Regions from separate parts of the Hoeflea sp. AS16 genome, predicted to be linked through region 2. Evidence: riboswitches for the same ligand, from Rfam matches in the RefSeq annotation. Region 2 holds a riboswitch; the other holds the start of a gene.
The links. Region 2 has a riboswitch for S-adenosylmethionine ahead of WNY80_RS15835 (O-succinylhomoserine sulfhydrylase). Riboswitches for the same ligand answer to the same signal wherever they lie in the genome.

Region 1 (5,582 bases), on a different contig from region 2:
AAATAGCCAAAATAGCCCACATGTTCAAGTGTGCGGCATCAAGCCATGTTAGCGGCTGTACTTGACGAACGGCGTCAGGGTGGCAATGCGGTCATAGAGTTTGCGCGCGGTCGCGTTGAACTCCTGCGTCATCCAGTAGACGCTCGGGCAACCATCGGCATCGGCTTGCGCATAGACCGCCTCGATCAGGGCCCGGCCGAGGCCGGTGCCACGAACCTCCGGCGCCGCGTAAAGATCTTGAAGATAGCAAACCGGCTCGATCTTCCAGCCATGCCGGTGATAGAAATAGTGCACCAGGCCGGCGGGCTTGCCATCCACCAGTGCCAGCAGGCCGCGCGGCTCGTAAAACGATGCTTCGCCAACTGTGTGCGCGCCAACAATCCGCGACAGCGTGGTCTGGTAGACCTCTTCCGGAACCGTGGATTCGTAGAATTCCAGATAGGACGTCCACAGCCGGCGCCATTCGGGTTCATCGGCAGCCACAATCGGCCGGATTTCAACTTTTCCGGTCATCCATTCACTCCCCGGAATCTGCCAATGACCGGTCCTCGCCGATATCTTCCATGTCGAACGGCGTGGTTTGATAAACCTGGTTGATCCAGTTGCCGAACAACAGGAAGGCATGGCTGCGCCATCGGTTCGACGGCTTCTTGTCCGGGTTGTCATCGGGAAAATAGTTCGCCGGCGGCTTGATCGACGTACCCGCCTTCACATCACGGAAATACTCCTCCGCAAGCGTGCCGGAATCATATTCGATGTGGTTGAAGATATAGAGCCGGTTGGCGAATGCCTCGTGCAACAGGCACAAACCGGTCTGTTCGCTTTCCATCAGCACATCGAAATCCGGCGTCAGATCTTCCCGCCGGACTTCCGTCCAGCGCGACACCGACACCTGGAAATCATCCGAGAACCCCATCAGGTAGGGCGATGCAGGATTGAGATTGCGGTGCCGGTAGACTCCGAACGCCTTCTCCTCAAGCGCGCGCTTTGGCACTCTGTGGAAGTGCCATGCCGCGGCCATCGCCCCCCAGCAGACAAAGAAACTGGAATGGACATGCGTCGTCGTCCAGTCGAGGATCTGCTCCATCTCCTGCCAGTAGGTCACGTCCTCGAATGGCAGTGTCTCGATCGGCGCACCGGTGATGATGAAGCCGTCGAACTTGCGGTGCTTCACCTCGTCCCAGGTGTGATAGAAATTGATCAGGTGCTCTTCCGAGGTGTTCTTCGCAACGTGCGAGCCGATCCGCACCAGCGTCAGCTCCACCTGAAGCGGCGAAGCCCCGATCAACCGCGCAATCTGCGTTTCCGTGGCGATCTTGTTGGGCATCAGGTTCAAAAGCCCGATGTGCAACGGACGTATATCCTGCCGCACGGCAATTGATTCATCCATGATTTGCACGCCTTCACGCACAAGCGCGTCGCGGGCGGGAAGACCATCGGGGATACGGATTGGCATGACGCTTTCAGCTCCAACAAAAAAACCGGCCGCGAATACAACGCTACCGGTCCGGTGGGAACGCGCCCCGTCGGCCATTTAGCGAGTTGTTTAACGTGGCTGCAAGCCGGCCGGCCAAATCACCACAAAAACCAATTTAGTGACGTGCGCCTGCAAGGTCAATCTCGTGTCAATGACGCCCGTTCACGGTCCGCCACGGCGGACTTGAATGCATGTCACGAAGCCAGCGACAGCTGCACTCAGGCCAATTTGGCCTGCCCGGTTTTCGCCACCGGCGATGCAATTCCCCGCACCAGATTGCGGCCGTCATTCTTTGCCTGATAGACCGCCGCATCGGCGGCGGACACCGCGGTCCACAGCTCGTCCCCGGCATCGAGCGCGCTGTATCCGAAACTCGCTGTCAGTCTCAGGTGCCCGGTATTGAGGACAATGCGCAACCGTTCCACGGCAGCACGGAGATGGATTGCCTGGAGCCGTGTTGCCTCTTCATCAAGCCCGGCGATCAGAATGCAGAACTCCTCGCCACCGAGCCGGGCACATATCGCCGCATCGGGTGTTTCCCGTTCCAGCAACCGGGCAAACGCCTTCAGTGTCCGATCGCCGACCGCGTGCCCGTGGCTGTCATTGACCCGTTTGAAGTGATCGATATCGCAGATGATCAATCCCGCAGGCAACGGCTCGGAGGCCGTCCGCAGTGCCTGCGCCTTGGCTTCGAATGCCCTGCGGTTGAACAGGCCGGTCAGCGGGTCGGTTTCCGCATGGCGCTGCAATTGCATCACCAGCGCCACGGAGTAGCGGGCAAACAGGGCAAGGCCCAGCATGATGGCAAAGATCGCGTTCTCGGTCTGCATCGACAGGGCAAACTGGGAACTCTTGAAGGAGGCGTGCGTCGACAGATCCAGGTTGGACAATCCGATCCGGGCAATCCGGCTCACCGACATCAGCACCTGGATCAGGAACACCGAGGCCAGCACCACATCGGTCCGGTGGCTTCTGGCCCGCCAGACAAGCTGACAGCAGCTCAGGTACACGATAGCCGTGAACGCGTTGACGGCTATGACCCGCAGCCAGAACAGCGACCCGTGGTAATTGGCATAGAAAACGGCGCCGAGGACGAGCAATGTCGCGATCCCGATGGGAAGCCACGGCGTATCTTTGCCCATCAGCGAAGCCACGCCCCAGACCAACAGGAAATGGCCGCTGAAAAGCGACCCCATGATGACCAGTTGATAAGCCGGCTGCAGGTCGACATCAACCAGCATGACCACGACGAAACCGATCACCGACAAGAGCCATGCGCCGGCCAGCCTGAGTATCGGCAACTGCCTGCGGTCATGCAGGTACAACAGCAGGAACGCACCGGCAGCAGACACGAAGATTGCTGGCCCGAGCCATTCATATGACAGGTTGGCATACGGCAAGTGGGTCGGCCTTTCGCGAGTGTCCGGAGGACCAACGCTATCAGCCAAACCTAGCCAATTAATTACCAGATCTAACTAATTTCCGCGCTGCCGGGCCAAAAACGCCAGCCGCTCGAACAGGTGCACATCCTGCTCGTTTTTCAAAAGCGCCCCGTGCAGTTTCGGCAGCGCATTCTTGGCGTCTCCGCGAAGCGTTTCCGGCTCCACGTCATCAGCCACCAGAAGCCGGATCCAGTCGAGAGCCTCGGATGTCGAAGGCTTCTTTTTCAGCCCCGCCGTCTCGCGGATCTCGTAGAACTGGGCCAGGGCCTCCCTGACCAGGGTCTGCTTGATGCCCGGGTAATGCACATCGACAATGCGTTGCAGCGTCTCCATGTCGGGAAAGCGGATGTAATGGAAGAAACAGCGGCGAAGGAACGCATCGGGCAGTTCCTTCTCGTTGTTCGAGGTGATGATGACAATCGGCCGCTGCTTGGCCCGGATTGTCTCGCCGGTCTCGTAGACATAGAACTCCATCCGGTCGAGTTCCTGCAGCAGGTCGTTCGGGAACTCGATATCCGCCTTGTCGATCTCGTCGATCAGCAGCACCGTTTTCTTCTCGGACGCAAAGGCTTCCCACAGCTTGCCGCGGCGGATGTAGTTGGCCACATCATTGACGCGCTCGTCGCCAAGCTGGCTGTCGCGCAGACGGCTGACGGCATCGTATTCGTAGAGCCCCTGTTGTGCTTTGGTGGTGGATTTCACCGACCATTCGATCAGCTCCAGTCCCAGCGCCTTGGCGATCTGCACGGCAAGTTCCGTCTTGCCGGTGCCGGGCTCGCCCTTGACCAGGAGCGGCCGCTCGAGCCGGATCGCCGCGTTGACCGCAACGGTGAGATCCTTTTCCGCGACATAGGCGGATGTGCCTTCAAACTGCATATTTCCTCCATGCACCACATTTCCGGCGGCTTGGTTCCATACCGTCTTCAACACCACACTCGGGCGCGTGACGCAACCCGTTCGCGAGATCGGCAGTGTGTGCAAAGTCAGCAGTTTGCGCCAGATCAAGGCAACGCCCGCAACGGCGGGACAGGATGATCGTGACCTGCGCATCGCATCAATTGGAGAATGACATGACGCTTTACCACATTCATCTGGTCATGGCCCGCAACAAGGAATTCCCCGATGGCAATGTCCATCGCGGCTATGACATCCATGCACCGCTGGATAAGGACGGTCATCTCGACAAGGAAGCCTGGGAAAAGGATCCGTCATCGGCAACCGTTGTGCGCTTCTGGGATGGTGAACGCTCCGAGTTGGGCTATCTCGTCCATCATCCGAAAGGCGGCTGGGTATTCGACTATGACCCCGCCGACGAAAGTGATGACGAAACCGGTTTCCGGCTCTCCAACCACGTCTTCAAGACCGGGGAATACATCTCGATCCGCGATCACGGTGCGGACGAACTGCATACGTTCGTCATCGCTTCGGTCACAAAGGCCGATTGAAACATCAGCCCCTGCGCTGGTGAATGCATGTTGCGCTCAAGCGGCCTCCGCTGAGCGCAACTTTCTTGTCAGCTGCCCTCGATTTCCTCTCGCAGGATCTCGAGTTCCATCCATTCGCCTTCCATCGCCTCGATCTCGCTCCTGAGCGCATCATGGGTCTTGGCGCGCGCCGCAAACCCGTCCGGGTCCTTGGCAAACAGCGCCGGATCAGCCATTTCCGCCTCGATTTTCGCGAGCTTGGCCTGCGCTTCCTCGATCTTGCCGGGAAGCGACTCCAGCGCAAATTTCTGCTTGTAGGAAAGCTTGCGCGATGAATCCCGGTTGGCCGCCTGGGATTTGGGCGCCGAAGCCGTGTTGCCGGCCTCCTGTGCCGCCCGGGCCTTTTTCTCCCGCGCCTCCGTGCCGCGTTGCGTCAGCATGTCGGAATATCCGCCGGCATAGGCGATCCATCGCCCGTCCGGTTGCGACGGATTCGCCGGCGCCAGGGTCGATGTGACCGTCCGGTCGAGAAAATCACGGTCATGGCTGACCAGGATCACGGTTCCCGGATAGGAGGCGACAACTTCCTGCAGCAGGTCCAGCGTCTCCATGTCGAGATCGTTGGTCGGCTCATCGAGGATCAGCAGGTTGGAAGGCCGCGACAGGATCCGCGCCAGCACCAGCCGCGCCTTCTCGCCGCCCGACAGGTTGCGGATCGGGGTCCGTGCCTGCTCCGGCTGGAACAGGAAATCCTTCATGTAGCCGGTGACATGCTTGGCTTCGCCATTGACGATCAGGCTGTCGCCACGCCCGTCGGTGAGATAATGCGCCAGTGTTTCGTCCGGATTGAGCACTTCGCGGCGCTGGTCCAGAACCGCGATGTCAAGCTTCGATCCGTGCCGGACAAAGCCGGTGTCGGTTTCAAGTTCGCCGATCAGCATTTTCAGAAGCGTCGTCTTGCCCGCGCCGTTGGGGCCGACAATACCGATGCAGTCACCGCGATTGATCCGCATCGAGAAATCGCGCACCACTGCCGGCGCATCGCCATAGCTCTTCGAGATGCCTTCCGCTTCTATCACCAGCTTGCCCGAATCGCGGCTCTCGGCAACCTGTGCATTGATCCGCCCCTGCGGACCCTTGTGACCGCGATGCTCGGCCCGCATGGTCTTGAGATCCGACAGCCGCCGCATGTTGCGCTTGCGCCGTGCCGTCACGCCATAGCGCAGCCAGTGCTCCTCG
Region 2 (5,582 bases):
CGCGCTTTCGCGGATCATGCAGGCGCGGGCCGAGTTCCCCAACCAGCCCTCAGAGGCCTGAGAGCGCGCGGTCGAAGTCCTCGATCAGGTCGTCGACATCCTCGATCCCTGCCGAGAACCGCAGAACACCGGGGCCGATGCCCAGCTCGTCGCGTGTCTCTTCCGAGAGGTTCTTGTGGGTGGTCGTCGCCGGATGCGTGATCAGGCTCTTGGTGTCGCCCAGATTGTTGGAAATCTTGACCACTTCAAGGCCGTTCTGCAGCGAGAACGCAGCCTTCTTGCCGCCCTTGAGGTCGATTGCCACAAGCGTTGACCCGCCCTTCATCTGCCGTGCGCAGATATCGGCCTGCGGATGGTCGGCGCGGCCGGGATAGATCACCCGCGCAACAGCCGGGTGGTCGGCGAGGAAATCGGCGATCCGGCCGGCATTCTCCATCTGCTGACGCACCCTGAGCGGCAGTGTTTCCAGGCCCTTGAGCAGGGTCCAGGCATTGAACGGCGACATTGACGGGCCGGTGTGGCGGTAGAAATCCTGCAGGTGCTCGTCGATCCAGTCCTTGTCCGACAGGATCACCCCGCCCAGGCAGCGGCCCTGGCCGTCAATGTGCTTGGTCGCCGAGTAGGCCACCACGTGCGCGCCCAGTTCCAGCGGCTTTTGCAGCAGCGGCGTGGCGAAGACATTGTCCACCACCAGCTTGGCGCCGATCTGGTTGGCGAGTTTCGCCACGCCAGCGATATCGGTCACTTCAAGCGTCGGATTGGTCGGGCTTTCGAGGAAGAACACCTTGGTGTTGGGCCTGATCGCGGCTTCGAAATTGGCCAGGTCGCGGCCATCGACCAGGGTCGACTCGATGCCGTATTTGGGCAGCAGCGTCTCGACGATCCAGCGGCAGGAACCGAACAGTGCCCGGGCGGAAACCACGTGGTCACCGGCGCGAAGCTGGCACAGGAGAGCCGCCGCGATCGCCGCCATGCCCGATGCCGTGGCGCGGGCTTCTTCCGCGCCTTCCATCAGGCACATGCGCTTTTCGAACATGTCATTCGTCGGGTTGGCGTAGCGGGAATAGATGAAGCCCGGCTCTTCGCCCTTGAACCGCGCTTCCGCGGCTTCGGCGCTGTCATAGACAAAGCCCTGTGTCAGATAAATTGCTTCGGAAGTCTCGCCGAACCCGGAGCGGGTGGTTCCGCCGTGCACGAGCTGGGTGGCGGGGCGGAGTTGGCGGCTGTTTTTCATAATCTTCGTCCAAAACACAAAAAAACCGGCTGCGAAGTCGCCAGCCGGTTTTGCAACCCGACCTTTTAGCGACTTGTTTAACGTGGCTGCAAGCCGGTCGGCCAAATCACCACGGGATAACCTGCCTTTTAATACCTTGCCGCGCTTGCGTCAATCGTCACACCTTGCCATCAAGACATCAGTTGAAATGGAGCGGGTAAAAATTGGGCGCAGGAATTCTCTCTGACCGCGCTATTCAGGCGCTCTTTGATGGCGGGAAGCTCGGCTCCGGCCGTGCGCTGGATGCTGACCAGATCCAGCCGGCGAGCCTTGATCTCCGGCTCGGCGCCCGGGCCTACCGGGTTCGTGCCAGCTTCCTTCCCGGGCCGTCCGCCAGGGTTGAGGACAAGCTCGCACGGCTGAGCATGCACGAGATCGACCTTTCGGCAGGTGCGGTGCTTGAGACCGGCTGTGTCTACATCGTGCCGTTGCTCGAAAACCTGGCGCTTCCGCCGGAGATCTCGGCCTCGGCCAATCCCAAGAGCTCCACCGGCAGGCTTGATATCTTCACCCGGGTGATGACCGATTACGGTCAGGAATTCGACAAGATCGCTCCGGGATACACCGGCCCGCTGTGGTTGGAAGTCAGTCCGCGCACTTTCCCGATTGTCGCACGCACCGGATCGCGGCTGTCGCAGATCCGCTTCCGCCAGGGCCATGCGGTGCTTGGCGAGGATGAACTGTCAGAGCTCCACCGCACCGAAACGCTGGTCGCCTCCGAGACCCCCAATGTGTCGGGCGGCGGCATCGCGCTGTCGATCGATCTGATGGGGCAGGGCGACGATGCCCTCATCGGCTACCGCGGCAAGCACCACACCGCCGTCGTCGATGTCGACAAGCGCGCGGCGCAGGACGTGTATGATTTCTGGGAACCGCTGTACAATCGCGGTTCCGCCGATCTGATCCTCGATCCGGATGAATTCTATATTCTGGTGAGCCGGGAATCCGTGCATGTACCGCCGCTCTATGCGGCCGAAATGACGCCGTTCGATCCGCTGGTCGGTGAATTCCGGGTGCATTACGCAGGCTTTTTCGATCCCGGTTTCGGCCACACCGAAGCCGGTGGCGCCGGGAGCCGTGCCGTACTCGAGGTACGCAGCCACGAGGTGCCGTTCATTCTCGAGCATGGCCAGATCGTTGGCCGGCTGATCTATGAGCGGATGCTGGAGCGCCCGGCGGCCCTTTATGGTTCCGGCCTGGGCTCGAATTATCAGGCGCAGGGCCTGAAACTGTCCAAGCATTTCCGTAGCTGAAAGCCCGAGATTTCCGCGACGCTGATTACGACGGCCGGGCTGTGCCGGTCTGCGCTGCGCGCAGTTCCGCCAGATCCCTGCGGATTGCCTTGAGTTCTTCCAGCATGGCGCTCTGGTCAGATGCCATCGCTTCGCGGTCGGCCGTGGCTTCTGCTTCATGCTCTTCCTGCATCGCCGAGACGATGATGCCGATGAACAGGTTGAGCACGGTAAAGGTGGTGCAGGCGATGAACGGAATGAAGAACGCCCATGCCAGCGGGTAGACCTCCATCACCGGACGGACAATGCCCATCGACCAGCTTTCAAGCGTCATCACCTGGAACAGCGAATAGGCCGAAGCCGGGATCGAGCCGAACCATTCGGGAAAGCTGTCGCCATAGAGCTTGGTCGCCATCACCGAGAAGACGTAGAAGACCAGCGTCAGCAGCAGCATGATCGAGCCCATGCCGGGCAGCGCGCTGACAAGTCCGCCGACAACCCGCTTGAGCGACGGCACGATGCTGATGATCCGCAATACCCTGAGTATGCGCAGCGCCCGGAGCACGGAAAGCCCGCCGGTTGCCGGAACAAGCGCCACGCCGACCACAAGAAGATCGAAGATCCGCCAGGGGTCGCGGAAGAAATCAAGCCGCCAGGCGACAAGCCGCGCGGTCAGTTCCAGCACGAAGACGCCGAGAATGACCCGGTCGAACAGCATGAGCACTCCGCCGAAAAGCTGCACTGCTTCCGGTACGGTTTCGAGCCCCAGTGTGATCGCATTGATGACAATCAGGACGGTGATGACGCTTTCGAAGCGTCGTGATGACAGGAAGGTTTTCAACAGGTCCATGAAGCGTATCTGGGTTGGAAGCAAGCGCCCCTGATATGAGGTGGCGCCGGTCTCCCGTCAACCCGACACCTGTCCAACTACCGCCTCTGGGTGACTTGACACCGCCGCTGAACACCGCCAAGGATCGTCCGGCGTCAGCGGGTGTAGCTCAATGGTAGAGCAGAAGCTTCCCAAGCTTAAGACGAGGGTTCGATTCCCTTCACCCGCTCCATATCCTGCCCATTGCCAAGCTCGTTGCCGCCTGCTGCTGCAGCCCATTCCGGCGCTGCCGGGTGCGGTGTTTTTTCCCACAGATGCGCGTTTGAAGCCAGCTGGCCCAGCGCCCGCCATCCGGCAACCGACATCAGCAGCCAGTAGGCCGGTGTCAGCAGCATCCAGCAAGCTTTCAGCCTGGCTCTTTCATGGCCGGTGAAGCCGCGCCATCCCATCGCGATGAAGGTCAGATAACTCCCGCCGATATTGGCCAGGTCGATCCACATCAGCGTGCTGTGCAGGGTCGACACCGGTGCGGCCGATCCGCTGGCAAGCCAGGCCAGCGTCACCCCGATGAAGATGAACATCAAAGGGTGCGCAAGGGCCGAAACCAGCATGCCGGCGATCAGCAGTTGAAAGATCGCAAACCCGCCAAATCCCAGCGCTTGGATGGTGTGCAGCGGCCGGCGCATGGCCACCAGCCATGTCTGTGCCCATCCCTTGAGCCACCGCGTTCGCTGCCGGGTCCATACTTCAGGTGTGGTCGGTGCGGTTTCGACCGTGGCGCATTTCAGCATGCCCGTGAGATAGCCGTGGGCATAGAGCCTGAGGCCGAGATCCGCATCTTCGGTCACATTGTGCGGATCCCATCCGCCGGCCGCCTCTAGTGCTGCCCGCTGGAAATGATTTGATGTTCCGCCAAGCGGGATCGGCATGCGGTATCGGGCCAGAAATGGAATGAGAACACGGAACAGGCCGCTGTATTCGAGGGCGAACAGGCCCGAGATCCAGCTTGTTCTCAGGTTCGCGATCGCAAGCGGCGCCTGTACGCAGCCAAGCCGCTTGTCGCCGTCACGAAAGGCCGCCCATGCTTCAAGCAATTGTCCCGGCGCCGGCTTGTCTTCCGCGTCATAGATTGCGACCAGCGAGCCGCGCGCGCCCTGCAGCGCATATTGCAGCGCCTTGGGTTTTGTGCGCGGCCCGAAATCCGGCGTGCGGACGATCTCGCTTTCCGGCCCGAGATTTTGCGCCTTCAGGGCCAGAATGGTCGCCTCGTCGTCGGCTTCGCAGACATATTTGATATCGAGCAGGCTTTTGGGCCAGCGCAGTGCCGATATGCGCGAGACAATCGCCGGCACCATCTCAGCCTCGTCGTGCAAGGCGATCAGAACCGTATAGACCGGAAGCCTGTTGCGGCCTCTCAGTTCCGCCGCATGGCGTTGTTGGGCAGGCTTGAACCCGGACGCGGCCAGTGCGCTCAGGCGCAACAGGATGCCGCCGGAGAAGAACAGCGTCAGAACCACGTGCAGCACGGTGAAGGCAGCGAATGGCCACAACATGAATCCTGTGGCGGAGAGGTACACCGCCATTCCCAGCAAAAAACCTTGCGGGCCGGTCATCACCCGCCGCGCACTCGCATCGCGCCGGTCCTGGTCGAGTTCGTAGGTGACTTTCCTCACCCGGTCATTCGCACCCGCCTGCCAGACCGCCTTCCTTATCGTCCCGGGGGAGGCGACTGCGAGGCTGCCGCGCAATCCGGGCATCTTGCGCAGACGGGCCCGGTAGTCGTCGAGTTGCCGCGCCTCGGGAACGATCGCGGTGATCTGCTCCCCGGCGCGTGACAGCCTGAGCGGCCCGTCCCTGCACAAAAGCACATCCATTGACGGCAACCGGATCACTTCATCGGGATCGATTTCATCGAGATAGGCAAGTCCGAGTTCGGCAGCCAGCCAGCGGTAATAGAGCTCCGGATCAATCAGGCCTTCCGCCATCAGCTCGTTTTCGATGGTCGTCCCGTTGGCCCGCGCGGCTTCGCTCGCAGCTTTGATATGGGGCTTGCCTATTCCGCATCCGAGAAAAAACCTCGCCTCGGAGCTTTCTTGCCACGGTTCCGGGCAGCCCCGGAGTGGCATACGTGCGGCTTGTTCCTCATCCGCGGGCTCGCCCGCGGTCAAATGCCGGTCGGCTGTGCCGGGAACAGGGCGATCTGAGCTTTTGCTTGGAGCCATGACTCTGATACATACAGGGCGGTTAC

Region 1: it holds a riboswitch for S-adenosylmethionine, as region 2 does, so the genes downstream of both, metA (homoserine O-succinyltransferase) here and WNY80_RS15835 (O-succinylhomoserine sulfhydrylase) in region 2, are expected to answer to the same signal.

What each region holds. Positions count from the first base shown of each region.
Region 1 covers NZ_JBBMQQ010000002.1:149,000-154,581, reverse strand. The annotation lists gene WNY80_RS06055 (GNAT family N-acetyltransferase) at 49-513, opposite strand; gene metA (homoserine O-succinyltransferase) at 518-1,456, opposite strand; SAM riboswitch at 1,515-1,592, opposite strand; gene WNY80_RS06045 (GGDEF domain-containing protein) at 1,696-2,829, opposite strand; gene WNY80_RS06040 (MoxR family ATPase) at 2,953-3,795, opposite strand; gene WNY80_RS06035 (hypothetical protein) at 3,990-4,364, shown strand; gene WNY80_RS06030 (ABC-F family ATP-binding cassette domain-containing protein) at 4,433-5,582, opposite strand, start outside.
Region 2 covers NZ_JBBMQQ010000006.1:145,183-150,764, reverse strand. The annotation lists gene WNY80_RS15840 (CDP-alcohol phosphatidyltransferase family protein) at 1-61, shown strand, start outside; gene WNY80_RS15835 (O-succinylhomoserine sulfhydrylase) at 50-1,234, opposite strand; SAM riboswitch at 1,280-1,357, opposite strand; gene WNY80_RS15830 (2'-deoxycytidine 5'-triphosphate deaminase) at 1,438-2,526, shown strand; gene WNY80_RS15825 (ion transporter) at 2,552-3,355, opposite strand; tRNA gene WNY80_RS15820 (tRNA-Gly) at 3,493-3,566, shown strand; gene WNY80_RS15815 (glycosyltransferase family 2 protein) at 3,532-5,319, opposite strand.